Aureispira sp. CCB-E: one gene and its partner. The protein of the gene in region 2 interacts with the protein of the main gene of each other region in a pairwise test. Links are inferred from orthologs where the notes say so. Each region holds a gene or a part of one and is shown on either strand. Other genes may lie near its edges.

Region 1 (16,440 bases), 4.3 Mb from region 2 along the record:
TGTTTTTAATGTCAATTTGTACATTAGGACAATCTTCAGGATTTAAAGTTTTCACCAAAGTTTTGTCAGAGTCTTGAGCAAAAATAGTAGATGTAGTAAAAAGAAGAGCGAATAAAAAAGAAAATACTTTCATGTTGTTGAAGTTTTATTTTTAGGAATGGTCAAAAATAAGTTATTTAGGTGTGGATTTTAGCAGGATAACAAGAATAGCATTCCTAACATTTAAATCTATTCTCATCAAAAAAGGGGCTCTTTCTCTATTAAGGAATTGTTATAATAGAGAAAAAAAATGAATTGAAAAAATTATAATTGTTAACTTTTGCAATAATTAGCTAGGCTGCTACTTCGCAGTCGTTGAAACTATGCAGTAGCAGCGTAACAAACTAGTGCTTTTGCTAGTGGCGTTTTTATTAGTCCTCAAAATCATTCAATGACATTCCACCAATAATAATATCTCCATACATAGCTTCCACTTCTTTTAGAGTAGAGTTTGGAGTCAATGTTTTTTTCTTGCCTTGAATAAAACCTGCGTTGCCTGCTTCTCCTTCTTTAGAAAGTGCAGGATTAGCTTTGCTTGCTTCGTTATCCTTTTGGGCATCTTTAGATTTTTTATACACAAAGCGATATTGTACGTCCACCTTTTCTTTAATTTGACGCATTTCCTTAATCATCTTTGTTGCTTCTTTCATATTTTCTGATCGACCAACAACAGCTTCCACCATTCCTCCAGGGAAATTCTTCTGAAGTACTCCTTCCGAAACAGCATAATATCCAGGCGTTTTGATAAAAATTCGAACATGATCGTCTAAATCTGTCCCACCAATAGAAACAGCTTTATCTAGGTTTTTAGCTTTAATAATAAATGTCTCGCCATCAATTTCAGAAGACAACGTATAACGCCCAGCTTTTACTAATTGTGCCAAAACAGCTTCTGGAAAATTGGCTGTAATCTCTAATTCAACACGAATAAACCCTTCATCCCAAGGTGTAGACTCAATCCCTTTGTTTCTAAAATCAAAGTTAATGGATGAAGTTCCCTTAGGATCCATTGTTTTTACTAATGTTTTGTCAGATTCTTTTTGTGCAAACGTGGTACTTACAGTTAATAATAGTGCAAGAAATAGCATTGCTTTTTTCATACTTAAGATATATGTTTTTTATTTTGGGTAAAAAAACGACCTCTAGAGAAGTTCTGTTTCTAAAACGATAAATGATGTATAATATTGTTTTTTATTATAGACATTCACTTACAGTCATTTTGTTATTGTATAGTCAATATATTTGACCTTTTATGTTCTTACATTTTTTTGACACTACAGTTTAACGAAGAAGAGTCAAAAATGATTCCGTTTTTTGTATTTTATTATTTTTTTTCTGGTGGTATAATTGACTAATCCAGCTAAAGAATTTCTGCTTTATTCATAACCAACTGTATATTAGTCCCTATCTTTTCTTCTAGATAAATTTCACGTGTTCCTACAATTCGTCCCAAAAGAGCCTCTGAGGTGTGGCGAATGGTTACTAATTTTAAATTTTCTGTTTTTTCAATTTCATAGTCCATTTCCAAATCAGCTACTAATGCCTTTATTTTTTCAGGGTCATCATTCACACAAACAGAAAAAGCTAATGCTGTATTTTGGGTCATATTTACTTTAATGCGATGTTTTGCCAATGCTTCAAAGAGTTTTGCAAATTTGGTTTCATCAACAAAGAAAAAATCTTTAGAAATTATTCTTAGCAAAGCCTGTTCCTTCTTAACAACAATCATTGGAGGGTATTGAACCAAATCAAAAGCCCCTATTACCGTACCTTTTCCTTCGGGATGCACAAAAGACTTGACATACAAAGGAATTTTTTTATTCTGTAAAGGACGAATAGTTTTAGGATGAATAACTTGTGCTCCATAATAGGTCATCTCAATCGCCTCTGAATAAGAAAGTTGTTCGATTAATGTCGTATCATCAAATAACCGAGGATCTGCTGTCAACACACCTGGTACATCTTTCCAAATTGACATATCTTGCGCATTCAAACAATAAGAAAAAATAGCTGCTGTAAAATCAGAACCTTCTCGTCCTAAAGTAGTTGTAAAATTCTCTGTCGTTCCTCCCAAAAAACCTTGCGTTATAACCAAGCCTTTTTTTAATAAAGCTGGCACCGTTGCTTGAATGGCTCGCTCTGTTTCTTCCCAATTTATATTGGCATCTCTATAAGTATTGTCTGTCTGAATACAATCTCTAACATCCAACCAAGTTGTTTTTAGATTTACTTCATTAAAATAAGCACTAACAATGGTTGTTGATAGCAACTCCCCTACGCTTACAATCTGATCATACAGATAATCAAACTCATCCTGTGGCTCTTCCTCTAGTATCCATTGCAAGTCAATAAAAATATCATGTATCTCACTATAAACAGGATGATCTGTATTATCAAACAAACCTTCAAGCAAGGCTTTGTGATGCTCCTTTACCTTATTTAAACACGCTTCCATCTGTTTTATATCCCACTCCCAATAAGCCTTCAAAACCAATTCCATTGCATTGGTGGTCTTGCCTGAAGCTGAGATAACAATAGCTAACTGGTCGTTAGGAAAACGACGCACAATACTGGCTACATTTCGAATTGATTCAGCATCTTTGATAGATGCTCCTCCAAATTTAAATACTCGCATTTTTAAATTAGTTTGTACGATTATTCGCCCGCTAAAAAATCAAATTAAATCAGTTATTGCAGGAGCTTCGTTTCACGAGTGCTGCGCAATTGATCATTAACGGACTATTAATGATAGAATGTTTAGTAAAGCAAAAAAGTCACCTTTCGATTTACCTAATATTTTTGCCTGTTACTTAATTAAATTAATAACTCCCATCAACCTATTTAAAATTGATGATGTAGGCACTTTAGTAAATAGTTATGATCACTATTCCTTAAGACTACTCAAAGATAGATTTAATGTATAAAGTCTCAATTTTTTCTTACATTTTTGAAAAAAAAAGCCCGTACAGATTTTAATTCATTACAGTCCATCTTATAAAAAGAAGCATTAATCTTTTTCTAGTATTTATTTGTAGAATTGATTGTAATAGCGTTAAGAACTTTGTTACTTTTGCTTAAAAATTTGTTATTCGCTTGTAGAGGATAAGGCATACCTATTTTTTATTTTTAGATTTGTGTTACCTTTATATTTTTTTTACAATAAGTTTTTTTTCTTTAAAAATACTGAAAACCAATTCTGTACCCAATAGAATAGTACTATCAAATAGTATCTATTTTTTAATTCCTTTTAATCCAATATGGTGAACTATAATAGCTTTGCAAGCTCAAAGCTTCAACATAAAAAGAAACAAAAAATTAAGTGCGTCAATAAATTATTGCTTTAGAGTTATGGAGTCAGAATAAGGGATTTGAAGATCCTTATATTTGGCATATTTTTAGAATCAATAAATAACATTTGGGGATTTTTTGTATTGAGAAAGAACTACGAATAGTATTATTTTTTCATTTTAATCAATTCAGAGGGTCATTCTTAATCATGCCTAATCGCCCATTTGACATAATTTTCTTGTAAAGTATTCATAAACTAAAAGTGTTTTTTACTGTTATCATTCCAAAAGACAAAGACCAATTTGTATATGTATAAAATATCAATCATACTACTTTCAATCATACTTGTTGTTATCTCTAATACTTGTGCAGCACAAGAAACCCAAGTTATTTATTTAGAAAACCCATCGTTTGAAGATCAGCCTCGTCCTGGTCGTACTCCTGATGGATGGGCAGATTGTGGTCACAGCCAAGAATCTCCTCCAGATGTTCAGCCTTATGGTGGATTTAATGTAACACGTCCTGCCCAAGACGGTAGAACTTATATTGGCTTGGTTAGTCGAGATAACAAAACATGGGAAGCCGTGGCGCAACGATTGACAGATCCACTAAAGCAAGGCTCTTGTTATAAATTTAGTTTGCATGCTTGCAAATCACCAATTTATATGAGTCCGACACGTAAAAACCAAAGTCAACCTATTAATTTTAACAAAGGCTTAGTTTTGAGAATTTGGGGAGGAAACAGCTACTGTGATCGGGCAGAATTGTTAGATGAATTAAAAGATCCTATTGATCATGTTGATTGGAGAAGTTATGACTTTGAATTTAATCCTAAAGATGGTGATTATAACTATATTTGTATCGAAGCATACTACAAAACACCTACTTTTTCTTGGTATAATGGCAATGTATTGATTGATAACGCTTCTGAAATTTTTTCTTGTGAAATTCCAACAGATCCTATTGCTATCAACGAACCAATAGATAATACACCTCCCAAAAACAATCCTAAACCACAAGATAAAACAACCACTCCCAAAGAAGATCCTTTGGATAAAAATAGGAAACCAAATGTTTCGGCAGAGAACATCAAAACAATAGATAAAGGAAATTTTGAACCCGATAACATTAATAGCAAAGACATAAAGGTAGGACACAAATTCCGCCTAGAAAAACTTTATTTCCCTGCAGACTCTTCTTCAATTACCAATAACGGAGAAAAAGTGCTTATAGAACTCTATCGATTCTTAAAAGACAACCCCAATTTAGCATTAGAAATAGGCGGTCATACAAATGGTTTGCCTCCTGATGACTACTGCGATCGTTTATCGACACAACGTGCTAAAAATGTAGTCAATTATCTGAAAAGAGAAGGGATTAGCTTGGATCGAATGAGTTATAAAGGCTACGGTAAACGACAACCAATTGGCGACAACAAAACCAAAGCTGGGCAAAGGCAAAACCAACGAGTAGAAATCATTATTACAGATATTTCGGTGCGAACCAATAACAAGTGATATTAGTGCGCTTGCACCTCACTAACAAGCAGCCCTGTTAATCAAAGATTAACAGGGCTGCTCTCTATTATTCATATTCAAACTTCCTACTTGATTAATTTAACAACCGAATTAGCCAAGGGCAGTGTGCGGGATTCGTTTCCTTCTTTGTATTTCAAATCAACCACTACCTTTACAGTATGCTCTCCTGCTTTTAATTCTTGGATTTTTGTTCTAAATTTGGAAGCACTGTTTGAATCTCTTCCCCACAACACAATAGGCAAAGAAGTCTCTTTTTCACAAATAGAAGCTGTTAATTCTACATCAACAGACTCTATCAATACTCCATCTATATAATAGTGCGTTGTGTACGAACATGATTTGCTTTCCCCCACACCTCTATTCAGATTTTGAATAGATTTAGGCAGGTAGATACGACCATAAACGGTCTCTTCTGCTGTTTTAAACGTCGATTGAAGCAGCTTTTTATCCACATCTTTGACTGGAACAAATTGAGTCGACCACAAAATATTGGTTACATTCTCTTGATGCAAATCATCTATCAAACCATTGTCTTTAACGGGTTGATACATTGCAGGAATTTTAGTTCCATACAAAGGCAACAAGGCATTTTTACCAACTGTTAGATCAAAGCTTCCCGTTGCCAAAGGCGTGGCTAGATCATAAGGCTCTTTTTTATCCTTCATTACATACAATGCCACTTTTATGGAATGTGTATGAACAGGCAGCGCACGTGCGGCAACCGCTCTCATCCATGTAACAAGTGGATTATTTTTTTGAGACAACACATAAAGTAATAAATCATCTTTAGGTCCCCAACTATCCTTATAGTCCATTGCCAAAGCATGGAATTCCTTCATATTAACACTTAAAGCTACATCAAACTCATCAATAGAAGCAGCTTTAGTTGATCCTAAGGCAAATGCATCTGTCAAGAACTCTAAGCCATCAAAGTCTATCTTAAGCACCCCATAGACATCTTGACCGTCCCCTTCTTGCTCTTTGATCAATTGCTCTAAAGGCTGTTCTAGGCTAATTCTTAAATATAAGTCATCCTCAACAGGAATTGTTTTTTGAGCTTTTGTACTACGGAATTCATTATGTGCTGTAATTTGTTGTCCTACAGAAGAAAACGCCAATAACAAAAAAAGAAAACTGCAAGCTCCAAATTTTAGCTTTTGCATAATTATGGTTTTATATAAAATTCGATATACAATTTTAGTAGTTCGTTGATTATTCCCTGCGGTCATGAGGTCGCAAGCTTAGTTACCTGCGGTGCTACTTCGTGGTAGCTCCCTGCGGTCATGAGCTCGCACAGCTCGGTTCGCTGCTACTGCGTGGTTTCAACGAACTATTGCAAGTTACTAGGCAACAATTATTTTAAGTAATTCTTTAACATAAATATATGTAGCTCCACGATATAGTTTGGTACGTTTCTTTTTATTGCTCAAAAGCAAATTGGACAATATTAGCCCCCATTTGAAGTGCTTTGGTACGCATTTCTTCGGTATCGTTGTGCACTTCTTGATCTTCCCATCCATCACCTAAATCTGTTTCATAACTATAATAACAAACCACTCTACCTTCCCATATCAAAGCAAATCCTTGTGCGGGTTTGCCATCATGTTTATGAATTTTAGGTATTCCCGTTTTAAATTCAAACGTCTTGTGATAAATTTCGTGCGTAAAAGGTAGCTCTACCCAATCCAATTCAGGAAAGACTTGTTTCATTGCGATACGAACAAAAGGATCCATACCATAATTATCATCAATATGCAAAAAGCCCCCAGACTGTAAGTACAATCTCAAATTTTCTGCATCAGCATCCGAAAAAACGACGTTTCCATGCCCAGTCATGTGCATAAAAGCATAGTTAAAAATCTCTGCACTTCCCACTTCAACAGTTTCATAATTAGGATCAATATTCGTGTGCAATTTTTCATTGCAAAATTTCGCTAAGTTAGGCAAAGCGGTTGGATTGGAATACCAGTCCCCTCCTCCGTTGTATTTTAATAAACCAAACTTTAGTGCAGGAGCTTCCTCCATCGGTTTAAATGAAAAAGAAACACCTATGGCGATCATGATTACCAATAAGCTTATATATTTCATATTCTATATTTTTAGTCGTTCTCTAATTATCTATATGCTGTTTTATTGTTTCAACAAACTATTGTATTCTAGTTCTTTAGCAATTTCGCCCTCAATGCTCTACAAAAAGCATTCAAATAATTCCTAAACTAAAAAATCTTAGCAACAATTTGTGTTTATTACTAAGATTTTAATTTTTTTCTAACAGAGTTATTATTTTATTTTTTGGCATAAACCAATTTATAATCTGCTTGAATTTGTCCTTTCTGAATTTTATCCAAGCGCTTTTTCACAAAACGCTTTTTTAAAGGTTTCAACAAATCTACAAATAAAATGCCCTCCAAGTGATCGTATTCATGTTGAATAACACGCGCTGTAATTCCATCAAAAATTTTATCTTGCAATTCAAAATTGGCATCGTAATATTCAATTCTCACTTTGGGTTTTCTAGAAACGTTCCCACGCACATCAGGTATACTTAGGCAACCTTCTTCGTATTCCCATTTTTTGCCAGACTCATCCAAAATGATTGGATTGATAAAAACTTCTTTAATAAATTCCTCTGCTTCCTCTTCTCTATCATCGGTATCCAACTGCTCCGTGTCTACCAAAAACAAGCGAATGTTACGACCAATTTGAGGTGCTGCCAAGCCCATTCCTTTAGAATGATACATTGTTTCAAACATATCTTCTAATAATTTTTCTAAATCTGGGTAATTTTCATCAATTTCCTCTGTTTCTTTTCTTAAAATAGGGTGACCGTAAGCGTATATTGGTAATTTCATTTTTTTGTACTAATTTTCTAGAAAGAATAACATTATTTTGGGAATCTTGTTTTTTACAACGTCCAAAATAGACTGCAAATATAAGAACATTTTTGTTAGTGACAATTTGTCCATTAATTATTCCATCAAAACAAAAGATAAGTTATAAAAATAAGAGACTTAGACGAGGTACAAAGAAACAGTTCATAAAGTACCACATAGTAGTAACTAAGTAAGTGGGCAGAAAAAAATATAGCTAAAAAATAGACTTATTTTTAGTGCTAATCGAAGAGAAACAGTGCAGCTTTAGCGGGCTAAAACAAAATGCTTCGATGAAGAGTAGTGCAAAAAGAAGGTTATTTTTATATAATTTTTTCTGAGCGATTACTTATGCTAAACAAAACGAACATTTATGATAAAATCACACAATATTACAGCTATTATTCAAAGTACATCGAAGGGAGGTGCTTATATTGAAATCCCCTTTGATGTAGAAGAAGCTTTTGGTGCAAAGCGACCTAAAGTAAGTGTACTTTTTGAAGGGCAAGAACCCTATAGGGGTACACTCTCTCGAATGGGAACAGTTAATCACATTCTAATTGTTAGAAAAGACATTCGAAACAAACTCAATAAGGAAGTTGGTGATCATATACAAGCCTCAATATCACTAGACACTGCTCCTAGAGTGGTAGAAGTTCCTCCTGAACTACAAGAAGCATTTGCAAAAGCTCCAAAAGCAGCGGCTTTTTATCAACAACTTTCCTATACTTGCCAAAAAGAATACGCCAACTATATCAATCAGGCTAAACGAGCAACAACCAAAGAACGACGCGCCTTAAAAACTATAGAATTATTAAATAAAGAAATAAAAACTCCTTTCTAGGTTTAGTAGTCGACTGAAATGCGTATCTTTGCAAGATTATGAAAGAAGAAAAAATAATCAACAACGAAGTTTATCTCCTACAAACCTTTATCGCTGACCCTGGACAAGAACCCATTCGACTTGATAAGTTCTTAATGGGCAGGCTCGAAAATGTAACGAGAAATCGAGTGCAAAAAGCCATTGATGATGGTTGGATCATGGTGAATGGGAAAAATATCAAAAGCAACCACAAGGTCAAACCTGGGCATAAAATTACCGTCCGCTGGAAAAAACAAAAAACAGAAGGAGGACCAACTCCTCAAGAAATGGAGTTGGATATTCGCTATGAGGACAACGACTTTTTGATTCTGCACAAACCTGCGGGATTAGTCGTTCACCCTGGTATTGGTAATGCCGATGGAACCTTAGTCAATGGCTTGGTGCATTACCTAAAAGGGCTTCCAATTACTCAGGACAACGAGCGACCTGGTATTGTGCACCGAATTGATAAAAATACCACTGGATTAATGATTGTCGCTAAGACAGAAGAAGCTATGTCGAATATTGCTAAACAATTTTTTGATCATAGTATCGAACGTCGTTACCAAGCATTGGTCTGGGGAGATATTGAAGAGGACGAAGGCACGATTACAGGCCACATTGATCGTCATCCAAGACATCGCAAATTAAGACAAGTTTATCCAGATGGAGAACGTGGAAAACACGCTGTTACCCACTACAAAGTTTTGGAACGCTTTGGTTATGTTACCTTAGTAGAATGTCGATTGGAAACAGGTCGTACGCACCAAATCCGTGTTCACTTTAAACACATCGGACATCCTTTGTTTGGTGATGTTGAATATGGTGGTGATAAAATCGTTAAAGGAACTGTATTTAGCAAGTACAAACATTTTGTTTTAAACTGCTTTAAGCTACTCCCTAGACAAGCACTTCATGCCAAAACAATTGGTTTAATACACCCGTCTACGGGGCAGTTTGTTGGGCAAGATTCTGAACTTCCAGAAGACATGAGTGCTGTTTTGGAACGCTGGCGAGCTTACACGCAAGGAAGATTGGTATTAAAATAGCTCTTTTAGTAAATAGTAGTTCGTTGATTAGCTCCCTGCGGTCGTGAGATCGCTATCGCTTAGTTGTTTACTTTTTTACCAAAAAGATAAAAAAGCACATTTATATTAGTTTGATAATCATTTTTTTTAACACAAAACACAACAAAGACATAACCTATTGATTATCAACTGCGCAGCACTCATGCAATAAACTAATAAAGTTTAGCTGCGCTGCTACTCCGTGGTTTCAACGAACTATTGAGTAAACCCACATTTGGCAAATCATGTGGTAGCATTAAATAACTAAAATTAATAGATGACCATTTAACTGACCAAAGAATCAAATAAATTATTATGAAAGCAATATTTTCACTCTTTGTATTATTAATAGTAAGTTACTCATTTACTAGCTGTAGCGAAGACATTCGATCAAAAGACGAAGAACGCATCCAACAATATATTCAAGATAACAACCTTACGGTTATTGAGGCACAAGATGGATTATATTACACCATGGATGTTGTGGGCACAGGAGATCAACCAAGTGGTGTTTACAGCACGGTCACGGTTCACTATACCGGTAGACTCCTTGATGGAACTGTTTTTGATAGCTCTATTGGGCGCAATCCTTTTACAAGCCCGCTAACCAATGTTATTAAAGGGTGGCAATATGGTATTCCTTATTTTAAAGTTGGTGGAAAAGGTAAATTATTGATTCCTTCCCACTTAGCTTATGGTTCTTCGGGTTCGGGTGCTATTGGACCTAACGAGCCTTTGGTTTTTGACATCGAACTACTCGCTGTTCAGAATTAAGTTGATGCTTATTTAAAAATATTACTCCGTTAATTTTTTAAAATGCCTAGGTTCTTTGTGATAAGAGCAGCCTAGGCATTTTTTTTTTACTAGAGTCCTTTTTGACACCACCTACAACACACTATCTTCCACCTCCTTCCAAGTCCAAGCGGTAACAAGAATTATAACAAGCAAGAGAATTTCAATACTTGCAATTATCAGATAATGCCATGCGGTATCTCCTCCACCAATAATATATAATATTGTAAATAATGCAGCTCCAATATTAGCCCGACGATTGGCAACAGGGCGTAAATACCTTGAAAGAAAAACCATTATGATGGGAATGTTGGTCAAAATAGCTGCTATCGCCATGATAAAATGTACATCTCCTGGTATATCTAGAATACCTCCATGCACAAGTTCTATTATAATGCTATAGATATCTGCATAAATCATATTGAATAACAAAATCATCCACAAAGTCGAAAGCTTAATTTTTACATCCATTGTTCTATATTTAGTATTAAATTCTAGCTTCGTTAGGTCTAATTTTTAACGAAGTACTGTTAAATAGAACAATGATAAGGGATCATTTGGTCAAATAAATTGACTTGAGTTAAGAACGAAAATTATTTATCATTAAGTCGTTTTCGAATGCGGCTCAATGATTCTGGCTTAATTCCTATATAACTGGCAATTTGATACTGAGGGACTCTTTGTAATAATTGAGGTTTCGTTTTAATCAAATGCAAGTACCTTTCTTCTGGAGTGGAGTTAAACATCTTAGCAAAAGCGACTTGTTGATTGGCAAGTTCTTTTTCAGACAAGATTCGGCATAGTGTTTCAAATTTCGGGAACTTTTGAAAAATGGTTTGTTCCATTTGAGGAGTTGAAACCAACACAACTGACGTTTCTTCACAAGAAATATAATACGTAGAAGGGCTCTGATTAATTAAACTTTCTGGCGTAACACCTTCTTCCTCCATATAAAAAGCGGTTGTTTTTTCTTCTCCTTCGTCCAAATAATAGCATCTCAAGCAGCCTTTGATAACAAAATAAGCTGCTTGAGCAAATGCTCCTTCATGAAGTAAAATATGTCCTTTCGGATACGTTCTAAATAGATCAAAATCCAACAAAGCAACTTTCTCCTCTTCTGTCAATACGATGTGTTTGGCTAAAAATTGAAATAAGGCTGCTTCCATAGTATCTAAGTTTAAGGGCGCTCAAATAAAGCAATACTTTCGATATGGGCTGTATGAGGAAATTGATCGGCCAAACAAAATCGCTTTAGCTCATAACCAGCTTCCATCAAGGTTGCTGCATCTCTAGCTTGTGTAGAAGGATTGCAAGAGACATATACAATAGATTTTGCCCCCAACTCAATAATTCGTTGCAAAGCTTTGGGAACAATCCCTCCTCTCGGTGGATCCAATACAATCGTTCCAATCTTTCCTTTGTATTGAGGATAATCAAACAAGAACTTGCGCACATCTGCGGCATAAAACTGAATGCCGTCAATACCATTTCGTTTGGCATTTTCTTTTGCATCTTCAATCGCTTCTGCTACGATGTCAACACCAATCACTTGGTCAATATTTGAATCATTGGCTAGTAATTGGGCAATTGTCCCTGTTCCGCAAAACAAATCCATAGCAACAGCATTGGTTGTTCCCGAATGCTCCATCCCTGCTTGAACGTATTCGATTACTTTAGAATATAATTTTTCAGCGCATTTAGGGTTTGTTTGAAAGAAACTTTGCATGCTAATTTCAAAATCCAAGCCCAAGATGTTTTCTACAATTTTTTCTTTGCCATACAACAGTGTCGATTGTTCCGCAGGTTGTTTGGCGACATCTCCAATTTCATCGTTAATCGTATGAATAACTCCTGCTAAGCGTTCGCCTAAAATCCCTTTTAGTAAATCAACAAAAGCCATTTTATCAAACTGCTCTAATTTCGAGCTGGTCGTTACCAAATTAAACAACAACTCATCATGTGCATAACTCTTTCGAACGACCAAAAATCGAAAGAAACCTTCACTTTTGGCAGGATTCCAAGGTGGCAAATTGGTTTGTTCACAATATTGACGAATTGAAAGCATTGCCCCTTCAAATTGTGCATCAAACAAGCCCGAATCTGCTTCCAAATTTTCGACAGCCCACCATTGTCCTCTCCGTTTGAATCCCAATGCAAAGCCTTCCGACTCTTCTCCTGTTCCTAACTCTGAAACTAGCGTAGAAAAAGAATATTCCATCTTATTTCTATAATGCCATACAAGTGGAGAACTGATGTAAGTTTCGTACAAATCCTTAATTTCCTCTATTCCACTCAATCGCTTGAACATTTCCAAGGTAGAAGACTCCTTGTATTGCTCCTGTTTTTCGATTGGCAACCTAGCAAAAGGAGCACCAGGAATGGGTTGGTAAGGCAAATTTATTTCATCCTTGGAGGGCTGCACTACTTTTATCAATTTACACTTTGCAAATCGCTTTTTCTTTTTAACAATTTTTGCATGAACCAATTGCCCAGGTAAGCTATTTTTTACAAACAAAACATAATCTCCATGTTCTGTTTTTAATTTAGCCAAGCCCTCACCACCAAATGCAACATCCTCAATTTGAACGTTTTCTAAAATCGCTCCTTTTTTTATTTTTACTGTATTTGTATCCACTCTTTATAATTCTATGTTTTTTTGCTAATCTATTTTCTTCCCTAAGCTTTGTTTGGGAGTAGCAAAAATAAGCAATGCGCGCTGAATAAAAAATAAAAGTAGAAAGTAGTCTCTTGATATTGTAAGAATACCAGCTACTTTCTACTTTTATTATCAACTAAATTTCAAATTGATGTTCTACAACATCAGCAATGTCAACGTTTTTTTTAGAAATACCAAACAATTAAGAATAAGCCGTTCCAACAGCTTCCAACTTGTCTAATTTTTCAGATTTTTTCTGAATTTTTTTCTTCATAACATGTTGCTTAATACCGTTGCCCGTAAATTCTTTTCCATGTTTAGTGTAGCCAAACTTTGTATAAAAATCTAAGGCACCTACATGAGCATACAAACGAATTTCTTTATAGCCTTTTTCTATCAACAACTTTTCAATAGATTCCAAAACATCTCTTCCCACTCCAATTCCTTGTAAATCCTTGCGAACGACAACCTGACGCAGCAAACAAATTTTACGCTTGTTTAGAAATTCATCTTCCTCTTCACAAACCTTTGCTACAATGGCACCAATTAAAACATGTTGCTCATTCTGAACCATCAAATGTACATCCTTGTATTCCTCTGCAAAATCTTCGATTGTAATTTCAGCATTAAGAGGTTCATAAAGCGTTTCAATACGCATGGCTACCAACTGATCGTATTCAGGGGTGGCAAACATAACTGATGTAATATTCATAAGTACTTAATTTTAGTAAGTAGAAAGACAAAATTAGTAACAAAATATAGACAGCTTTTGTTTTTCTACTTATGTCTATGATTACTTAATATAAGTAAGAAAGCAGAATTAGTTTAAATTATAGTTTGTATTAGATTTTGAGTTTAGAATAGTCAAAAAACGAAACTTTAATGCACGAAAGCTTTAGACCAAGATAATTTCAAAAATATTGCTACTTTTTTCGATCTCTTATTACTTCTTCTCTACTAAATATACAATTTACATTCGTGAGAACAGAAAAATATAAAAAAAATATCTCAAAGGGAATTTTTTTTAACCAATGCCCGTTTAACTATTAGCTTGTTTATCAAAGACTAAAAGAAACACAATTATTTTTTTGTTTTTTTTATTAAAAAATAACGACATTCTTTTTCTTTTTTTGACAAAAGCGTGTATATTTGCAATCGCTTAATAAAACAAGCACAACAAAACGGTTCGATAGCTCAGCTGGATAGAGCATCTGCCTTCTAAGCAGACGGTCGCAGGTTCGAATCCTGCTCGAATCACTTAAAAGTCATCTAGTTTATACTAGATGGCTTTTTTTGTTTTACTCCAGTTCCTCATATTAACGCAATAAAAAAGTCTGTTCCATGCCTTCTAAAAGCATCAAACAGACTTATATTTTATATCCTAGTTCTTGCCCCTTTCGCAAGATTGTGCGGTTCTCAATATTATCACACAAAAACTATGGATTAAAATCTTTGATAATTTTCATCGCAGCGGCGTGTCGATCGTTTAAATCTTTGGCAGGAATTGTCATTAAAAGTGCTGCTGCTGTTTTCCAATATCCCTTTCGGGCAATTTCTAGCGCATAATCCTTCATCCCATATTTTCGATTAGCTGGCGTCTGCTTTTTAAACATTTTATAGGATGCTTCTAACAATTCCAAATCTAAATATAGCTTTTGCAATTCACTAGCAGAATAACGATCATCTGCCTTACTTTGATTAGCCAATGCATTGGCTTTTTCCAATAAGTTATTCGCTTGATCTTCCTTGCCCAATCGACTGGCAGCCTTCGATAATTCAATACAGAACTTTATCGTTTCTTGAACAACCATCTCCTCTTTTGTCACCAAATCTATAGCTTGATTCAAAATTTGCAGTTGCACCTCGGTGTTATCTGCTGGGCATTCTAACAAACCAACCAAGTAAAGTACTCGGTTACGAACATCGCTTATTTTTTCTGAAGTTAACAACCCATCATCAACCAAACCAAGATTAGATTTTGTTCTTCCCAAATCCTCATAATAACGATCTTTATAATAAGCATTGGTCGTTGTTGTATAATTTAGAATACTTTCCTTAGCTTTTTCAGGATTGATATAACTCATCAACTTTAAGTACTCCATTACGCTACCATCGTATCCTTTGGAAGCTTCCATTTTTGTTAACAAATAATCCGTCCCCAACTCTTTCTCACCAACTTCTATATATTTTTGAATCAGCAAAGCTTCACAATGGCTCGTGCTCAACCCTGGAAATTTCTCCATCCAAGCAATCGCTTCTTGATACCGTTTTTGTTCTAATAGCGCTTCAAATCCTTTATCTAGCAAGTCAAATTCATCAATCTTGCCACATTTCTGAATCCCCAAATCAAAATATTCCATTGCCAAATCTAAATGCCCCAAATCCATTAATAACAAAATAAATTGTACTTGATAGGAACTAAACCATCCCTCGTTCCAAGGGCCATTCGACATAACATCCATTGCCTTTTCATGTTGATGGCACAGAAGATAACTAGTCGCCAAGTGGGTATATTTTTCAAAGGTATTCGATTCCTTTTCTATTTTTTGATACGATAGGTCAAAATATGTTTTGGATGTTTCGCTTAAACCTAACAAAGCTGCGGCGGCTGCCAATGGTGCATAAACAAAGGTAGCAGCCCAATCATTTCGATCTTTTTCAGGCATATTTTCTAGCGCATTGACACCCTTTTCAAATGCTTCTTTTGCCAAATCAAGCACCCCGTTTTGAGCCAAATCAACAGCTACAAAACCTAAATTCGACACCAACACATAAGGTTCGGAACTGGCAGCAGCAATTTTAATAGCTTTTTTATACGCACCTATCTTAATCAATTGACGAGCAATAATACCATTGTGTTTGCTAATGTGATAATGCCAACCTCCTTTCAATTCCGCCAAGGATTTTTGGTGTACTTGTACAATATCCAACAAGGATCCTCCTTTAGAAAAAGAGATGCCCGCCTTTTTCGGTTTGGTTTTCTTAGGAGCTTTTATAAGTGCTTTTTCTTTACTTGTCAATCCCAGCTTAGGATCTTCTTTAGCTTCATATAGCGTTGTATACAGATGCTTTTTACTGCCCCAACAATACGACCAAGCATATTTATTTTCATATACATACGCCAAATGTTGATCTAACCCATCTACATTCAAATCATTGCCGATTACGACTCCTGTTGGAACAACCGCAATCCACTGCTTCCGCCCCTTATCATCTAAAGGGTAATTAGGAACCACATCGTATTTAATCGAGAAATCTTTTTTCCCTACTTGAAGCGGACTCGCTTGATCATACAATGCATTATAAGCCTTCGCTTGCTGATCCTTAT
Region 2 (16,397 bases):
ATTTAGAAATAGATTTCTTTCCTTTGTAGAGTATCCACTTGTTTGGATGCCGAATTTTTATTTTTCTATCAATGTTTTCTAGATGTTCAACCCACAAGAGTTAACTCCAATTAAACGTTGTATTTAAGTGCCATTTTGCACACAAAATTTTTTATTATGGGTACCAATACAGGAACAGTAAAGTTCTTTAACGAAGAAAAAGGCTACGGCTTTATCAAAGATGATAATGACAACACAGATTACTTCGTACATGCCAAAGGTTTGGTAGATGAAATCGCTAAAGATGATCGTGTTTCTTACAATCTTGAAGAGGGAAGAAAAGGAGTGAATGCAGTAGGAGTGAAATTGGTTTAATCCAGTTTTTCTACTGAATAGAAATAAAGAACACGCCTTGTACTATTTTGTGCAAGGCGTTTTTTATTGAATTTTTTTATGCCAATAAAAAAAGCTCCTCAAAAATTGAGAAGCTTAGTAGTATCATGAACGACCACAAGAGTGGTATTGGTGTAATTGTCTCTTTTATATTTACTCTACACCGCAAAACTTTCGCCACAACCACAGGTTCTAGAAGCATTCGGGTTGGTAAAATGAAACCCTTTACCATCCAAACCTCCAGAAAACTCTAGTGTAGAGTCAAACAAGTATAAAAAGCTTTTTAAGTCGGTGACAATCTTGACACCATTGTCCTCAAATACTTGATCTTCTGCTTGTGATTCGTTATCAAAATCCATATTATAAGATAAGCCCGAACAACCACCACTCGTTACACTAACTCTAATAAAGTAGTTGTCGTCCAAGTTTTCATTCTTTGAACGAATATGGTTGATTTGTTCTTTAGCACTATCAGTTACAAATATCATAATAAAGAATTGAAAGTATTTTCAAATGTAAATTTACTCAGCGTTTTTACTTTTGTAATCTTTGATTGCTGATTTGATAGCATCTTCTGCCAAAACAGAACAGTGAATTTTTACAGGAGGCAATTCTAATTCCTCAACAATATCCATATTGTCAATAGAAGAAGCCTCATCCAATGTTTTGCCTTTGAGCCACTCTGTAGCCAAAGAAGAAGAAGCGATGGCAGAACCACAGCCAAATGTTTTGAATTTAGCATCTTTGATAACGCCAGATTCTTCGTCTACTTCAATTTGAAGACGCATAACATCACCACATTCAGGAGCGCCAACAAGTCCAGTACCAACATTTTTTTGGTTTTTGTCTAGGGTACCAACATTTTTAGGTTTCTTGAAGTGGTCTAACAATTTATCAGAATAAGCCATAATTGTATTTATTTTAGTGCTACAAAATGGTGTAGCGAGTGATCAAAATTTATGATTGATAATACGTAGTGATTATCATTAGTGTTCTGCCCATTCTACAGAATCTAGGTCGATACCTTCCTTGTACATTTCCCAAATTGGAGACAGTTCGCGCATATGATTTACACCATTGCGAATCGCTTCGATTGCAAAGTCAATATCTTCCTCGGTTGTAAAACGCCCTAAGCTGATACGAAGAGAAGAGTGCGCCAAATCATCACCCAAGCCCAATGCTTTTAGAACATAAGAAGGCTCTAAAGAGGCAGAGGTACAGGCAGAACCTGAAGAAAGCGCAATATTTTGGTTGAACGTCATCATCAAGCCTTCGCCTTCTACATGTTTAAACGATAGATTTGTCATGTGTGGCATTCTGTATTCAGGATGACCATTAAAGACAACTTCTTCAATTTTCATCAATTCAGTCTCTAGTTTGTCTCTCAATTTAGACAAGCGTTCTGCATCAGCCTCCATTTCTAGTTTACAAAGCTCACAAGCTTTTCCCAAGCCCACAATACCAGGCACATTTAGCGTACCCGAGCGCATGCCACGTTCGTGTCCACCACCATCCATTTGAGCGGTTACTTTTACACGAGGAGCTTTGCGAGATACATATAAAACACCAACACCTTTAGGTCCATACATTTTATGAGCAGAAAATGCCATTAAATGAATGCCCAACTCTTTAACGTTAACAGGAATCTTTCCTACTGCTTGAGTAGCATCTGTCATAAACAACACTTGGTGTTTGACACAAATGTCGCTAATTGCTTTCATTGGTTGAACGACACCAATCTCGTTATTAGCAAACATGATAGACACCAAAATAGTTGTAGGACGAATAGCAGCTTCTAATTCTGCCAAATCGACCAAACCTTGGCGATCCACTTTTAAGTAGGTAATTTCGCAACCTTCTTTTTCTAGCTTTTTACAAGTGTCTAAAACAGCTTTATGTTCTGTCTCTAAGGTAATAATATGATTTCCTTTACGCTTGTACATTTCAGCAACTCCCTTGATGGCTAGATTATCTGCTTCAGTTGCACCAGAAGTGAAAATGATTTCACGAGGATCTGCTCCAATCAAATCTGCAATTTGCTCTCTTGCTTTGTCAACAGCTCCTTCTGCAGCCCAACCAAAAGGATGGTTTCTGCTGGCTGCATTTCCAAAATGTTCAGTAAAGTAAGGTATCATAGCCTCAACTACTCTTGGGTCAACTGGAGTTGTGGCGTTATTATCTAAGTAAATTAATTTTTTGTCAGACATTTGTTCTCTATTTGTTATTGTATTTAGATTAAATCTAATCTAGTACAAAAGTAACACTTTTTCAATTGAAAGTGTTCGAGAATAGATCAATTTTTCACGAAGTCTTTAAAAAAAAAATAATTCTAGAAAATACCTTACGATTTTATGACAATTGAATCTTGTTTGTAAAACTAAAACAAGGCTTTGGGATAGGAATAAAATTTTGCAAAGAGAGGCTAAGTAACTTATTATTGATGCTATTTGTATGGTTTGTAATAATAAAATAATGAAAGTTAGAGGGAGCGATGGTGTTTTGATGAAATGTAATTATTAAGAATATTTTTTATTAATATAAAAATAATTGAAGGCAAGCTTAGAACAAAAAAGCTTTGAACCTACTTGGTGAAGAACCTATTTCATGCTTTAAAATTTAAAACTATACATTTTGCATTCTATCTATAAAACCAAATAAAAGAAGCAATATTTAAGCAGCAAATTTTTGAGTATTGATATAAGGCTGCTGCCTATTAATAACCGCATAAACTCTACCCAAAATTTTGTTTGCGATATTATTCAAAATAAGCATGGGATTCTTTCCTTCACTTTCTTTTTTTAGGTAGTAGTTATTTAATTCTCTATCCGCTCTTTTAGCATTGAGAGCACCTATTATTAATAGACTTTTTAATTTTTTATCAGCAAAGGGACTTACTTTTGTCCTGCCTTTTATACTCGTTCCAGATTGAAATGGGAATGGCGCAACTCCCGCATAACAAGCTAACTTTTTTGCGCTTTTGAACTTTGAAAAACCACGAGTTACTATGATCAAATAAGTAGCAATCTGAGGACCAATACCAGGAATACTTTGGACCAACTCATAATCTATCTTAAGTTGACGTTCAGATTTTATAGTGGCTAAGATTGCTTGTTCGATTAACTTCAAGTTCTTCTCTAAATTATTCAAGATACTCTTGCTTGATTTTGTCAATTCTTTAAGCATTTCCTTTGGCAAAAAAGCCTCTAATTCTTTATTGCTCTTATATTTTTTTATAGACTTAACAATCTTTTCTCTTTGAGAATGAAGGACTTTTAGTTTTTCTATTGAAGCTGGGTTGTTTTGACTCAAGCTTAACTTCATTCGATTAAATAAGGTATATTGGGCAATTCTATAAGCATCTATTTTATCTGACTTTCCTCTACTGAGTCCTTTACTCAAGAACAAATCTAAAGGAGATAATTGACAGTAATCAATATCTAGTTCTTCCAATGTACATGCAAGTAAAGAGCTATAGACTCCTGTATTCTCAAAAGCTACTACAAAATCTTTATCTCCTAATTGTTTAACAATGTTTAAAAAGAAAGTCTTAGTTTCTCTTGTTTTGTTAGCTATTGTACAAGCTGATATAACAATTTCATTGGATGAATTAAGTGCTAATAAGTCTAAGCTTAATTTAGATACATCTACACCAATGTAATGGGAATACTTTTTCATAATTTAGATCATTAATTTGATGTTGAATTTCTTTCACGCCTTTAGTAGATCTGCTAATCTATTATTCTATTTGAAGCTATTCAACGAAGGGAGAATGTAGAGGACTAATGCAAAATATAAGCCTATTAGCTTTGCTAGTAAGATAGTTCACCTCTACTTCTCTTTTTTCTAATTATACGACTTTATTTAGTTCATAGAATTACCTGATACAAAGTAAAGGCTAGTACCTTCTATATCAATTGTATTCTTTTTGTGAGATAAATATTTAAGGTGCTTTCATCCTTTTGAGCATTCAATTGAAATAGACTGTCAGCAGCTAACTAAAAGCAAAGCGCTCACGCAGTACCACGAAGTAGCAGCGCAGCTAACTAAAAGCGCAGCGCTCACGAAGTAAACTAATATAAATATGCTTTTGTGTAACTAAGCTTGCGCTCTCACGAGCGTAGCGAGCTAACTAAAAGCGAAGTGATTACGAAGTAGTCGGCTAACTATTAGATAGTTATAACTAAATATGAAACAATAAGTAATTAATTTTTGTTGTTATAACCGCTGATACAGGATCTATAGTGTTTTATTCCATTCGTCCTGCAACAATACACGTTTTTTTGAATCGCTTGACAGTCCCATCGGGGCGGAATATTTCTATCGCCAAGATATGAATGCCAACCCTTGCTTTTTTTCCTTCATTATTGGTACCATCCCATTGCAAGCTGCCCTCTCTAGCCAACAGTTCTCCGTTGATTAAGTTCCGAACCAAACGCCCTGTCGCATCGTATACGTCAATCGTTGCCACATAACCCAAATCATCTACATTGTAATTGATTAATAGGAAGTCCTCATAACCGTCGCCATCGGGAGAAACTGTTTCATTAGGGAGTTGAATTAAGTCGCTCCCATCAATATCATTAGCGTAGAAACTAGAGTTTTGGTAAGCAGGTGTTGCATAACCTACTTTTGTTGCTGCCGAATGCCAATTATTGGGATCATTGGTTGGAGCATCAAAGTCAATACGTTCTAAAGAAACACCATTTTGATCATCAATTAATGGAGAATGATAATCTTCTGAATAATCAAATAGGTCCATTACTTTTGCCAAATAAGCAATTTTTGGGTTGCCTAAACTATCAATACAAGTAGAATCATAGACCGCATATAAAAAGACAGTACCCTCTTTATCGTCATAAGTTGGCAAATCATTTTCAGCAAAGAGTTCTGGGTTAGGGGTATAATATTGTTCTCTTATTTGATCGGCATCTTCTGTAATAACAACATATTCATTAGGAAATACTAGCCAATCTATATCGACAGGACGAGTTTGAACAGAAGATGCAATTGTTGAATTTTTATAGGGAATTGATTGGTTAGAGAGAACGAAGTCGGCTGTATTTAATACTTTATTAGATCTATTGTATAATTCAATAAAATCTTTACCTCCTGTAACAGGATTAAATAGAATTTCATTTAGAATGAAATCACCTTTATTGAGATCTTTAGGAGAAACAGGTAATGCAACACGAGCTGTATTTTTTAACGCAATTGAATTTCCTACACAGTCGGTTACCCTTGAGTTTATTGTTATGATATATGTTTTATTTGAATCTAAATTTCTGTCTAATAAAAGCGTGACACTATTGTATAATGGAGGTTCAATGAACACAGATGTAATGTTGATATTACCATCGTTGAAACTATAATTACTTGCTGTAGCCCCTGCAACGTCAGCGATTGCTTCAGAGAAATAAACTCGGATGCTATCTGGGCTTAAAGGAAATGCTCTTAGCGCATCTGGAGATTGTACATCAGGGGCAGTATTTAACACAGAGTTGGGCGTTGAAGGTGTCCCCCCCAGTAAATTCTCAGATGCTTTCCAATTGTCTGCTGCCTCGCAAGGACGATCAGGGTTAATGCGTTCTAGAGACCATCCCCCATCATCTTTATCCGCATTTTGATACCAAGACAATTCATAAGCAACGGCATCAATCACCTCTCCAGATTGGTCTTGTAAAACCAATTCATCGCTAGTATTTAAATCGGGAAAAGGACTAACAGGCAACACGTGACCAAAAGAAGCAAAACTAACCGTATCGTCACCACTATAAATGGTAACGTATTCACCAGGACCTAAAATAAAGAAAGGTAGTGTTGATGTAACAGAAGAGGCATCTGTAAACGTGAAATTTTCTAAATTAAATGTTTTGTTAGAACGGTTGTATATCTCTACATATTCTTTTTCTGGCAAACCAACAGGAGGGTTAGGGTCCGCCATTATTTCGTTAATAATTAAGTCGTAATGGCTAGCTGCACCAGATTCATAATAAGTCATTGATGTGGTGCCAATACCCATACTGTTGCCAACACAGTCCTCCAAATTATTTAAGGTAATAGTGTAAACGGTTTGATCAACCATATTTGCGCCTAGTGTTAAAACAACTTCATTGTTAGATAAGCAAATTACGGTCACAACAATAGCCCCATTGTCAATGGAATAACTACTGGTTAGGCTTGCTAGGTTTTTATTCAGAGCATCATCAAATTCTATCAATATTTGATTTGGACCATATTGGCGGGTATTGATGACACTTGGAGGTGTATTATCAACCGTATTATCATAAACAGAATTTTGAACCCCAGGAGTACCGCCTGTATTATTGTTAGAAGCAATCCAATTTGCAGATCCCTTGCATAGTAGGTTAGGGTTGATTAATTCAAGTGTCCAGCCACCATCATCTTTATTATTATCTTGATACCAAGTATCATTATATTCCAAACTGTCCAAAGTAGTTCCGTTAGGGTTGATTAGCATTAGTAGTTCTCCACTATTGGTTAGACTTAAGCTATTTATAGGAACAACAGTACCAAATCCACTAAAACTAGCTTGATTAGAAGCTGTACACAAAATTACATATTCTCCTGGTCGTAGGATATGACTTGGAAGAAGGTGATTGCTAGATTCAAACAAGGCATAATTGGCAAGATCAAGTGTTTTGTTACTACGGTTATAAATTTCCACAAATTCCGCATTGGGCAACCCGACTACAGGAGTTGGGTCAGCATGTATTTCTGTGATAATAAGATCTTGGTAACCTGCTAATTGGATTTCGTAGTAATCAAAAGAATCGATTGTATTGGCAAGAATAGTATTTCCAGAACAATCAGCAACATTATTAACGGTTACTATATAATTGGTCAAATCAACCATTGGAGCAGTTAAGGTCAAAAGAACTTCGCTTGGAGGAGAAAAATTGACACTAGAAATAGTCGCATTGCTAATATTATAATTGCCAAGTACATTGGCGTTATTGTCTAAGCCTTCATTAAAGGTAAGAAGAACTTGGGTAGCACTTGTAAAATTAGCATCGACCAACAAGGGACCTTGGGTATCAGGGGTATTATTGTATACCGAGTTTTCTTGCCCAGGCGTTCCTCCTGCTGGGTTGTTAGATGCAATCCAATTAATAGCCCCTTGGCAAATTAAGTTAGGATTAATCAATTCAAGCGTCCAGCCTCCATCGTCCTTAACGGCATCTTGGTACCAACTATCATCATAATCAACACTATCAATCGTTTGTCCTAATGCATTTTTAAAGGTGACCAATTCACCCCCATTAGTTAAAGTCAAGGAACCAATATTGAGTGTCGTTCCAAAAGAGCTATAAGCACTAACATTAGCAGATGCTGTTAAGACTACCATAGAATCGGGAAATAACAAAAAGCTAGGCAAGGTCTTATCACTTCCATCATTAAACAACATACCTCCCAAATCAATGATTTTGTTGGAGCGATTTAGCAACTCTACAAATTCTGCATTGGGTAAGCCAACCGTAGGAGAAGGATCGGCGTGTATTTCGTTGATAATAATATCTTGAAATGTTGCTGCTTGGACATTATAATAAGTGAAATTATCTGTTCCATTAACAATAGCATTGCTATTTAAATCTTCTACACCATTGATGGTAATGGTATTTTGCAAAGCACTAGTTAATGCACTTGTTGTGAGATGTACCAGCATTAGGTTGCTCGCATCTCTAGTTGCCGTGTTGACAGTAACTCCATTGTTGATCGTATAGTTGGTGGTAAGATTAGCAGAGGTCAAGTCAACAACTTCGTCAAAAAGCACGTCTACTTCTGTTGCAGAAATAACCGTTGTTGAACTAATGCTAGGGGGTGTGACATCAACAACTAAAGGAGATATATAGATGTTGTCAAAGAAAAATTTATCGCCTCGGGTAGTTGTATAGGATGTGAAAAAACCAAAATGTGCGCCTGTATTATGAGTGGCATCAGTAAATGTCCCTTCCGAAACGTACGTGTTACCACCTGTATAATCTGCAAAAACTTCCCAAACTCCTGCATTGTCACGAATGATTCTGAAACTTACATTAGGATTGGTTGCAACCGCAGCATTGGTGCCACCAAATATTTTTGTAGAACTGCCCGCATCTACTCTATAGATTTCGATAGAGTCACTGCTACCACTAGAGCCAATTTGAAGGAAGTAACCATTTCCTGTATTACTGAGAGTTGCCTCATCTGATTGTAGGTAAACTCTGGTATAATTGGAAGTAGAAGGGGCGAAATCCATGCGGACATAAAATTCCCAAAACGTAGAGTCTTGAATAGCTGCAGGAGTGCTTAATTCTGAACTAGCTGAAACGCCTAAGTTATCTGTTTGCAACTCGTTCGTTACATTTACAATAAAGTCCGAAGTTGTTCCAACCCAAGTAGGATTAGCAGAAAAATTGCCATCCGAAAAATCTTCTTGAAGGGTTTGTGCTAGGCTAAGATTATTGATCCAGATAATCAAAAAAAGTAAGAAAATGTATTTCATTATACTATTGTTTGTCTATTATTATTGGCTACTTTCTTTTATAAGCTGGGTTGTCAGTATAAAAAGTATAGGAATAAATTAAACCTATTACCAAGTGTATTTTATAGTCTTCAAATTCTAGTCAATTTAAGTAAAAATAAAGACTCTAAGATTAATTGAAGGTTAAAAGTTTGCGAACTTTACAGAAATCCAGATAATTGTACAAGGCTACCTTTTTATTTTTTTATGCAACCTGATAATAATTCGGGGTTAAAATGTACTGCTTCTCAAAAGTATTCTTCCTATCTTTGTTTTATAAAAAAACATTCTGTGACAACCTTCGGGAGGCAGAAAAACTAAAAAACTAAGCTTGCGTCCTCATGACCAAAGGGAACTAACCTTGCGCTCTCATGAGCGTAGCGAATAATAATCAACGGAGTATTATTGTTTATTACTTATTACTTATTACTTATTAAAAAAACAGAATCATGAAAGTAGCTGTTGTTGGCGTCACAGGTATGGTGGGCCAAGTTATGTGTCAAGTATTGGAAGAACGCAACTTCCCAATTACAGAGTTTTTACCCGTCGCTTCTGCACGTTCCGTAGGTAAACAGGTGACATTTAAGGGGAAACAGTATAAGGTAATAGGAATGCAAGAGGCAATAGATAAGGCACCTGATTTAGCTATCTTTTCTGCAGGAGGAAGTACTGCAAAAGAATATGCCCCTAAGTTTGCTGCTGTTGGAACTACTGTGGTAGATAATTCTTCGGCATTTAGAATGGATGCCGATAAACCTCTAATCGTGCCTGAAGTAAACCTTCATGTTTTAAAACAGGAGGATAAGATTATTGCCAATCCCAACTGTTCGACCATTCAACTCGTCGTCGCTTTAAAACCTCTACATGAAACGTACGGCATTGATCGTTTGGTAATATCTACGTATCAATCAATGACTGGCACTGGTGTACAGGCTGTCAAACAATATGAAGAAGAAATGGCAACAGGAACGGCTAGTAATCCTGCTTATCCACACCCCATTTTTCAAAACTGTTTGCCTCATTGCGATGTCTTTTTTGATAATGGCTATACAAGAGAAGAACTAAAACTTGTTAAAGAAACACGCAAGATACTAGAAGATAGTAGTTTAAGAATTACAGCAACAGCTGTTCGAGTTCCTGTACAAGGAGGACATTCTGAAAGTGTGAATGTTAGCTTTCACAAAGATTTTGAAATTACAGAATTAAAAACTATATTAGAAAGTGCAGATGGTCTTGTCGTTGTAGACAATCCTACAAATAATCAATATCCAATGCCATTGGATGCTCAACACAAAGATGACGTTTTTGTAGGAAGAATTCGCCGAGACGAATCGAATGAGAAGACTCTCAATATGTGGGTTGTTGCAGATAACTTGAGAAAAGGTGCTGCTACAAATGCCGTACAGATTGCAGAGTATTTGCTTCACAAAGGATGGCTAACTAATGAAACAAAAACAGCATTAGCTGATTAATAAAGAGTTGGTCTGTTAAAATCAGCGATTATCAACAGACTACTTATGATGAAATATATTATGCTATTCAATGGTTGCTATTAAGTGGAATATGTATTGTATAGCATAAGTTTTGTTCTATGCTCTTTTAATTGAATGAAATGACACCCGAACTAGAGCAAATTCGAGATGAAATAGATGAGCTAAGTGCCTTCAAAGCTGACATTCAGTTTTTGGAGGCATTAGCTAATAATGCCATTTATTGCCTAAGCCAATATCAAAAAAAAGATATTCCTTTCCGTCTCAAGCAGGCTATAGATATTGTTATCACTGATGTTTTAAATACATTAACTAAAGAAGTTGAATGGGCCAAAGAGGAAGTTGATAACGAAGATGCAGAGGAATTTAAAGCCTTATTTCTAAAAGCCAAAAACCAAATCTTAGCCGATATCAATCAATTGTTCTAAGCTTTAATGGTAATGCTTACGACTCTTTAACCTTTCAATCTGAGGTTGCTTTTTTCAATCATTCTATTTGGGAACGTTGCTCTTAATTAGAGATTAGAAAACTTTGTATTTCTTCTACTAATTGAGGAGGGTATCCCATGCCCTAAAGTCACATACCTATCCCTTCCTTTTTTAAGATTAACCTCGACTATTTTTTTACTATATGATGGTATCGTGACAGATGAAATTAGCCATGAATGGAGTCTTTTTTATAGAGTTGAAAGTCCTGAACTTAGCAGAAGTTAGTGGAGTGGATTTATATTTGAATAAAAAATAAAAAAATATTTTTCATTTTTTTGTTCGCTTGATGTGTTTTTAATAGCATGTTAATCAATTGGTTGTGTTTGACTGGGTGTTGTTGCTGTTTCGACATATTTTTTAAAAAGGTATAAAAATATTTTCTAAAAATAGGGGAGCTTTTGTGGACCTAACGACTATAAGGTAAAATAGCACATCAACTAGCTATTGTTCTTATTAAACTTGTGAAAATAGAATATTATGCCAATCAGTATTCCTGTTATAACGAAAGTAAAACCAGCCCAATTAAATCCATTAAAGAGTGGTCAACGACAAATTGCAACCGATAGAAAAGGTGCTATGATGTTGGCGGAATTGCGAGGTAATTTAGATGTTATCTCTAAATCAATTAGAGCCGCAGAAAGTGACCCAGAAGCCGATCCAATAGGTTCTTCCATTTCTAGTCTAATTGTACTAGATTGTAAAACAATTGCCGATCCCAATCCTTCTGATTACTGCGTGTTTTTTCCTGAAGCAAAAGCAGGGTCGTTCAAAAATACATTTAAAGAAATTGATAAAGTTGTCAAAAAGGGAGACAAACAAATTGCAACTTGTCAGGTTGTGTTTAATGGCAAAAAAGAAGGAGAAAACTTAATCTTGGGTATTGAAGCACTTTCTGCTTGTAAGATGAAATTAATGCCTGTAACAAAATGGCTCAATAAATTAGGCAAGCCTTATGGGGTTAAGTTCGAAGCAGGAGCAGCTACCGTTACAACCAATGAAACTGCCCCTAGTCCTGAAACAGCAACAACAGAAAGCCCCAAAAAAACAATCCTAGACCAATTGGTAGAGCGTTTGGAGGCTGTAGAAGCAAGTCATATCAATAATCCTAGTCCTGATACCTTACAAACATGGAAAGGCTTGTTAGGAAAGTTTAAAAAAGTAACCATTCAGCGCCCAGATGATAGTTTGATACAGCAAACATTTCAGGAATGGTTAGCCAAATTTAAAGCAGCTCAAAGTGGCAATCAGGAACAAACAAACAACAATGTACCACAGGAGGACGATGAAGCAACAATGGCCTTGAGAGCAAAAGTACAAGAGTTGGAAGATCGTCTGAATGCGGCAAAAGCCAACAGTTCTCTCAATCTAGAAGAATTGGTTAATGAATATAGCTTCTTGATGGGAACATGCCAGCAAATTGCCGCAACACCGAATTATAAAGCAATTTTTAAGAGAGTAGGCGATTTGAAAAAGCAATTCTCTAGCGTGTTGGATGGAGCAACAGCTGAAATTATGAATAATCAAGAGCTGAAAAAAGAGCTGATGCGCCAAATTAAAGAAGCGGCCAAAGTTGGGGCAGAATTCAAAAATGAAGCAGAGCGCTTGTGGAATGAGTTCCGTGATTATACGAAGACAATTGCCTCACCATTAGAGGCTAGAGCAGCATTAGAACAGGTAGAGAAAAAGATACAAGCGTTTCAGAAAAAAGTAGAAGAACGTTCTAGAGGTTTGATTCTGTTATCTAAAAAAGCAGGTGTTGGAAATGCGACTAAAATTTCAGAGCACATGACGGCTGTACGTAGTAAAGCTACCAAAATGAAAAATGCCATACAAGCACAACTTAAAGAAGCGGATAAAACCATCCAAATTATAGAAAAATTGATGGAGGAATTTAACAAGACATTTGATGCTTCTATCCAAGCAAAAGTTGTTCAAGCGATCAATGATTTTAGAAAAATTACCTTTGAAATTTAATTCAATTATCCAATTTATTCACAAAAATAATTAGCAGACAAGCACTGCTGTTAACGATAAAAAATATAAAATTATGCCTTTTGATTTAGCAGAAAATAACATGAGAACCTGTAGAAGGGTCGTAAATGCAATAGATAATCACTCTATTTTTGTAACCTACCCCACTGTAAATGACTTTATTTCTAGACAAAATGATCTTGTACAATTGGCAAGTTCGGAAGCAATTCTTATCTCTAAGTACAATGGAATAAAATATTATAGAGATTGGTTGATAGAGAATATAGCTGGCAAAATTGATGCAGGGGCTGTCCAAAAAGGAAATAATGATTTGGAGTACACGACTAACATCACCAATGCCTTAGGAAATCATCCCAAGCCTGTCGACGAAGGAAATCCAGTGGTAGGGGCAGCTATAAATTTGTTGGTTGCTGAGATTAAGCAAAAAGCAGCTAATATAGAAGCTGAAAATAGAGCCGATGCCTTGGCTCGTTTCCAAGACTATGTTATTGCTGAAATGAATCGAGCATATGCTGGTGATTATGCCTCAGGGCAAGAGGAGGCAACAATGGAGGAAATGTATAATATTGATGTACCAGCTGCACTAGGAGCGTTTGCAGACCAGTATGATACCGCTAGCTTTCTTAATGCAATGAAGGAGAAATTTGGAGAGGATGCTAAGGCAATAGATGGTTTACATAAAAGACAAATGAGGGAGCTATTGAGCGATGGAATTACCAAAACTCCTTTTTGGCAAGGCTTTCCTAGTGATTATGATTTGTTGGCAGGAGATGGTTTATCCGACAAGAAAAAGGTGGAGCAAGTGCTTTTAAAAGGAAAAGCCGACCCAATTGAATTTGCCTTAAATAAAATTAGAACCAATCCAGTTGGATATGGAATTGAAATGGAGACAGGAGAAAAGACGGTTCAATTGGAGGGCGTTAATAATGATATCGCTAATAAGGGAATCATTTTGCCCGAAGATGTGATTCGGATAAGCTTTCATAATATAGAAGGAGATATTAGAGACAGTTTGCAAGCATTTATAGATATAATCGTTGCGAATAGTGCTGATGTACAGGATTTGCTCAATGCTCCCAATTATCAAACGTTAAAGAATGGCTTAGATGATTTTGCCCCCGAAATGCAAACGTTTATATGGATAACTTGGAGTCAAAAAAATTATGAACTACTAATTAATAACATTAAGGGAATTAAATTGCCTCCAAAAAATAATTACACTTATGACAATACGGGGCATGTGATTATTAACTTGGTTGATGAAGTTCATAAATTAGGATTGCACCCCTCGGTACATGATGAAGCTGCCATGAAGTATTTGTTAGATCATGGTGTTAGAACCTTGCCTACACAAGATGATACGGATGTAATTAATATTGCAAAATTTGTAGTAACAGAGCGATACGCTGATTTTTGTGCTGCTAAAAACATTGAAGGTAAGGCAGTAGCCATTGCCAAAACATCAGCTTTATTGGCGACTGTCAATAGTATCGTAAGAGCAGTTAAGGGATCAGAGGGGAAACTAAATGATGCCTTAAATGCCGAACCAAATAATGCGGAGGAAGCATTGGATGCTGCTAAAGATGGCTTTATTGAACTATTTAGTATTGGAGATGTACTTGCAGATTTTGCTTTAACTGTTACTGGTCTTAATATTGCCAGTGCTGTTGCTACCATTCCTGGTTTTGTTAATGAAGCCAAAAAAGCAATGGATTTGCGTCAAGAAGCGAAAACGGAAATGAATAAGTGGACAGAGGAGCTGGAGAAACTAAATACTGCAATGGAAAACGATGCGAATGTTCATGCTGTTAATTTGCAAAACAAAGTAGATTACGAGTCAAAGATTTTTGCTTTAGGAGTTGTCTTAACTAAAAAGCTACGCCAATTTATTTGGGATATTGTTGAAATCCTAAAAAGAGTGTTGGCTATTTGTTCTACAATCCTAAAAATAACAGGTGTTGGAGCAGTTGTAGGGTTCTCTTTAGACCTTATTAAAACTACTATCAATGCCATTCAGCAATCTTACTTTTTGGGTAGAGCGATTTACAAAAAAAGAAAAGGAACCAAAGGACTTGACCGTCGTGCTGCTGCCGATCAATTTGTAAAGGATTGTTTTGTTGGGGGAGAGCGTTATGCCGCTGAAATTATCGTTAAGACAGGTGCTAATTCAAAGGTTAGCAACGAAAATATGAAGGTGATTACAGATCCAGATGCTTTTTTACTTCAGATAACCGAAATGTCGCATAATAGCCCTCAAGAGTTGGCTGCTTGTAAAAGCGTCATTCTTACAGATCTATTTAAGGCTTTGTCATCAAAACCAACAGCGACCCTTAGCCGCCTACTATTCCCAGGTTCAGGATTTATTAAGAGTTTTGCCTAATAGAACATAGCTAGTATCTATTGGTGAGGCTATGGAGATGCCTATTGCTCCATAGCCTTTTTTTATACCATTTAAGCGATCAATTATTGTCTAGCTTTTACTTTTTCTATAAATTTTTTTAGACGCTTAGCATCTTTAGGAGGGCATTGATTAGATGTTTTAACATTCAGTGATTTTAAGTTGTTTAGTTGCTCTAGCTCTTTGGGAAAATTAGTGATAGGGTTGCCCATAAACCAATATTCTAAAGCACTCAATTCACCAATACAAAGTGGCACATTCGTTTCGGCTATTGATAATGTCAATCGTTTGAGTTTTTGTAGTTTTCTAAGTTCTTTAGGAAGTGTGGTAACATTGATTAGAAATAACTTTAACTCTTTTAGATGCGTTAAGTTTCCGATTAAAGCGCTCAGTTTTCGGATTCGATAAGCGGTTAAATCTAATTTTTCAAGCTGAGTATTTTGAAAGATAGAATAAGGTATTTTAGTGCTGCCTTCAATGTTGAGGATCATATGTTTAAATCCTTTCAGTTTTAAGTAGTCTTCTTCTTTGAATCGATGTCCTTTTAAGCGAATCGTGCTAACTTCTTTTGAAATTTCCTCAACAGCAGGTGGTATGTGTTCTAAATACAATCCATTGACCAAACGATTGTGTGGCTTAAATTCCAATTCTTCGTAACGATTGATATAATCTCGAATGACACAAATAGAAACTTTAGAAGACATCAGGCAAAGTCCTTGTGCTTGAGTTTTTCCAGAAGCTCGATAAGTTGCATAAGCCAATAGATCCAAATCCCATCCACTAGAGCGTGCTAATTCTCTTAAGAATTGTGTGATTTTTTTATCTTCTTTAATTCTATAAGCTTGTTTTTGTAATAGCTTTTGAGTTTCGATGGACAAATGTTGAGTCAGGTATCGATTAAAAATAAGTGTTGCCTTTTTTCGGATAAAATTATTGGTATGAAAAAGCATTAGAGCTACAATTTCTTCAACCAAATGAGGAGGCATTCCTCCAAGTTCCATCATTTGGAGCGCAATTTCTAGGTTTTCTATGGCGGGGTTTTGCAACAACTCTTGCAGGTTTTGAGTAACCTCTGGCATTTGATGTTGGAGATAAGGAGTCTCCTTTAAATCCCAAACCATTTGTTCTACAATGAC

What was found.
Region 1: the proteins of QP953_RS02570 (region 2) and def interact in binary tests that used the Escherichia coli proteins (3 or more experiments, as listed by UniProt). The link is inferred for Aureispira sp. CCB-E from one-to-one orthologs.

The regions. Positions count from the first base shown.
Region 1 is NZ_CP133671.1:4,961,828-4,978,267, forward strand. What follows is about bases 5,935-8,813. They hold def (peptide deformylase), read right to left. Parts: upstream 7,718-8,813; coding sequence 7,151-7,717; downstream 5,935-7,150. Other genes in these bases: QP953_RS19150 (hypothetical protein), read right to left, coding at 5,935-6,028; QP953_RS19155 (DUF4159 domain-containing protein), read right to left, coding at 6,285-6,926; QP953_RS19165 (YdeI/OmpD-associated family protein), read left to right, coding at 8,109-8,579; QP953_RS19170 (RluA family pseudouridine synthase), read left to right, coding at 8,618-8,813. In the rest of the region: QP953_RS19130 (hypothetical protein), read right to left, coding at 1-133; QP953_RS19135 (hypothetical protein), read right to left, coding at 411-1,139; QP953_RS19140 (aspartate kinase), read right to left, coding at 1,400-2,674; QP953_RS19145 (OmpA family protein), read left to right, coding at 3,636-4,844; more of QP953_RS19150, read right to left, coding at 4,931-5,934; more of QP953_RS19170, read left to right, coding at 8,814-9,646; QP953_RS19175 (FKBP-type peptidyl-prolyl cis-trans isomerase), read left to right, coding at 9,980-10,438; QP953_RS19180 (DUF6326 family protein), read right to left, coding at 10,550-10,927; QP953_RS19185 (Crp/Fnr family transcriptional regulator), read right to left, coding at 11,050-11,622; 23S rRNA (uracil(1939)-C(5))-methyltransferase RlmD, read right to left, coding at 11,634-13,091; QP953_RS19195 (GNAT family N-acetyltransferase), read right to left, coding at 13,315-13,824; QP953_RS19205 (WGR domain-containing protein), read right to left, coding at 14,549-16,440. UniProt on the Escherichia coli protein: Removes the formyl group from the N-terminal Met of newly synthesized proteins. Requires at least a dipeptide for an efficient rate of reaction. N-terminal L-methionine is a prerequisite for activity but the enzyme has broad specificity at other positions.
Region 2 is NZ_CP133671.1:669,733-686,129, forward strand. The notes cover bases 8,518-11,353. They hold QP953_RS02570 (aspartate-semialdehyde dehydrogenase), read left to right. Parts: upstream 8,518-9,342; coding sequence 9,343-10,365; downstream 10,366-11,353. Other genes in these bases: QP953_RS02565 (lamin tail domain-containing protein), read right to left, coding at 8,518-8,875; QP953_RS02575 (hypothetical protein), read left to right, coding at 10,506-10,811; QP953_RS02580 (hypothetical protein), read left to right, coding at 11,349-11,353. In the rest of the region: QP953_RS02540 (cold-shock protein), read left to right, coding at 157-354; QP953_RS02545 (iron-sulfur cluster assembly accessory protein), read right to left, coding at 531-860; Fe-S cluster assembly scaffold IscU, read right to left, coding at 894-1,280; QP953_RS02555 (IscS subfamily cysteine desulfurase), read right to left, coding at 1,359-2,579; QP953_RS02560 (IS110 family transposase), read right to left, coding at 3,043-4,047; more of QP953_RS02565, read right to left, coding at 4,619-8,517; more of QP953_RS02580, read left to right, coding at 11,354-12,845; QP953_RS02585 (hypothetical protein), read left to right, coding at 12,919-15,243; QP953_RS02590 (leucine-rich repeat domain-containing protein), read right to left, coding at 15,327-16,397.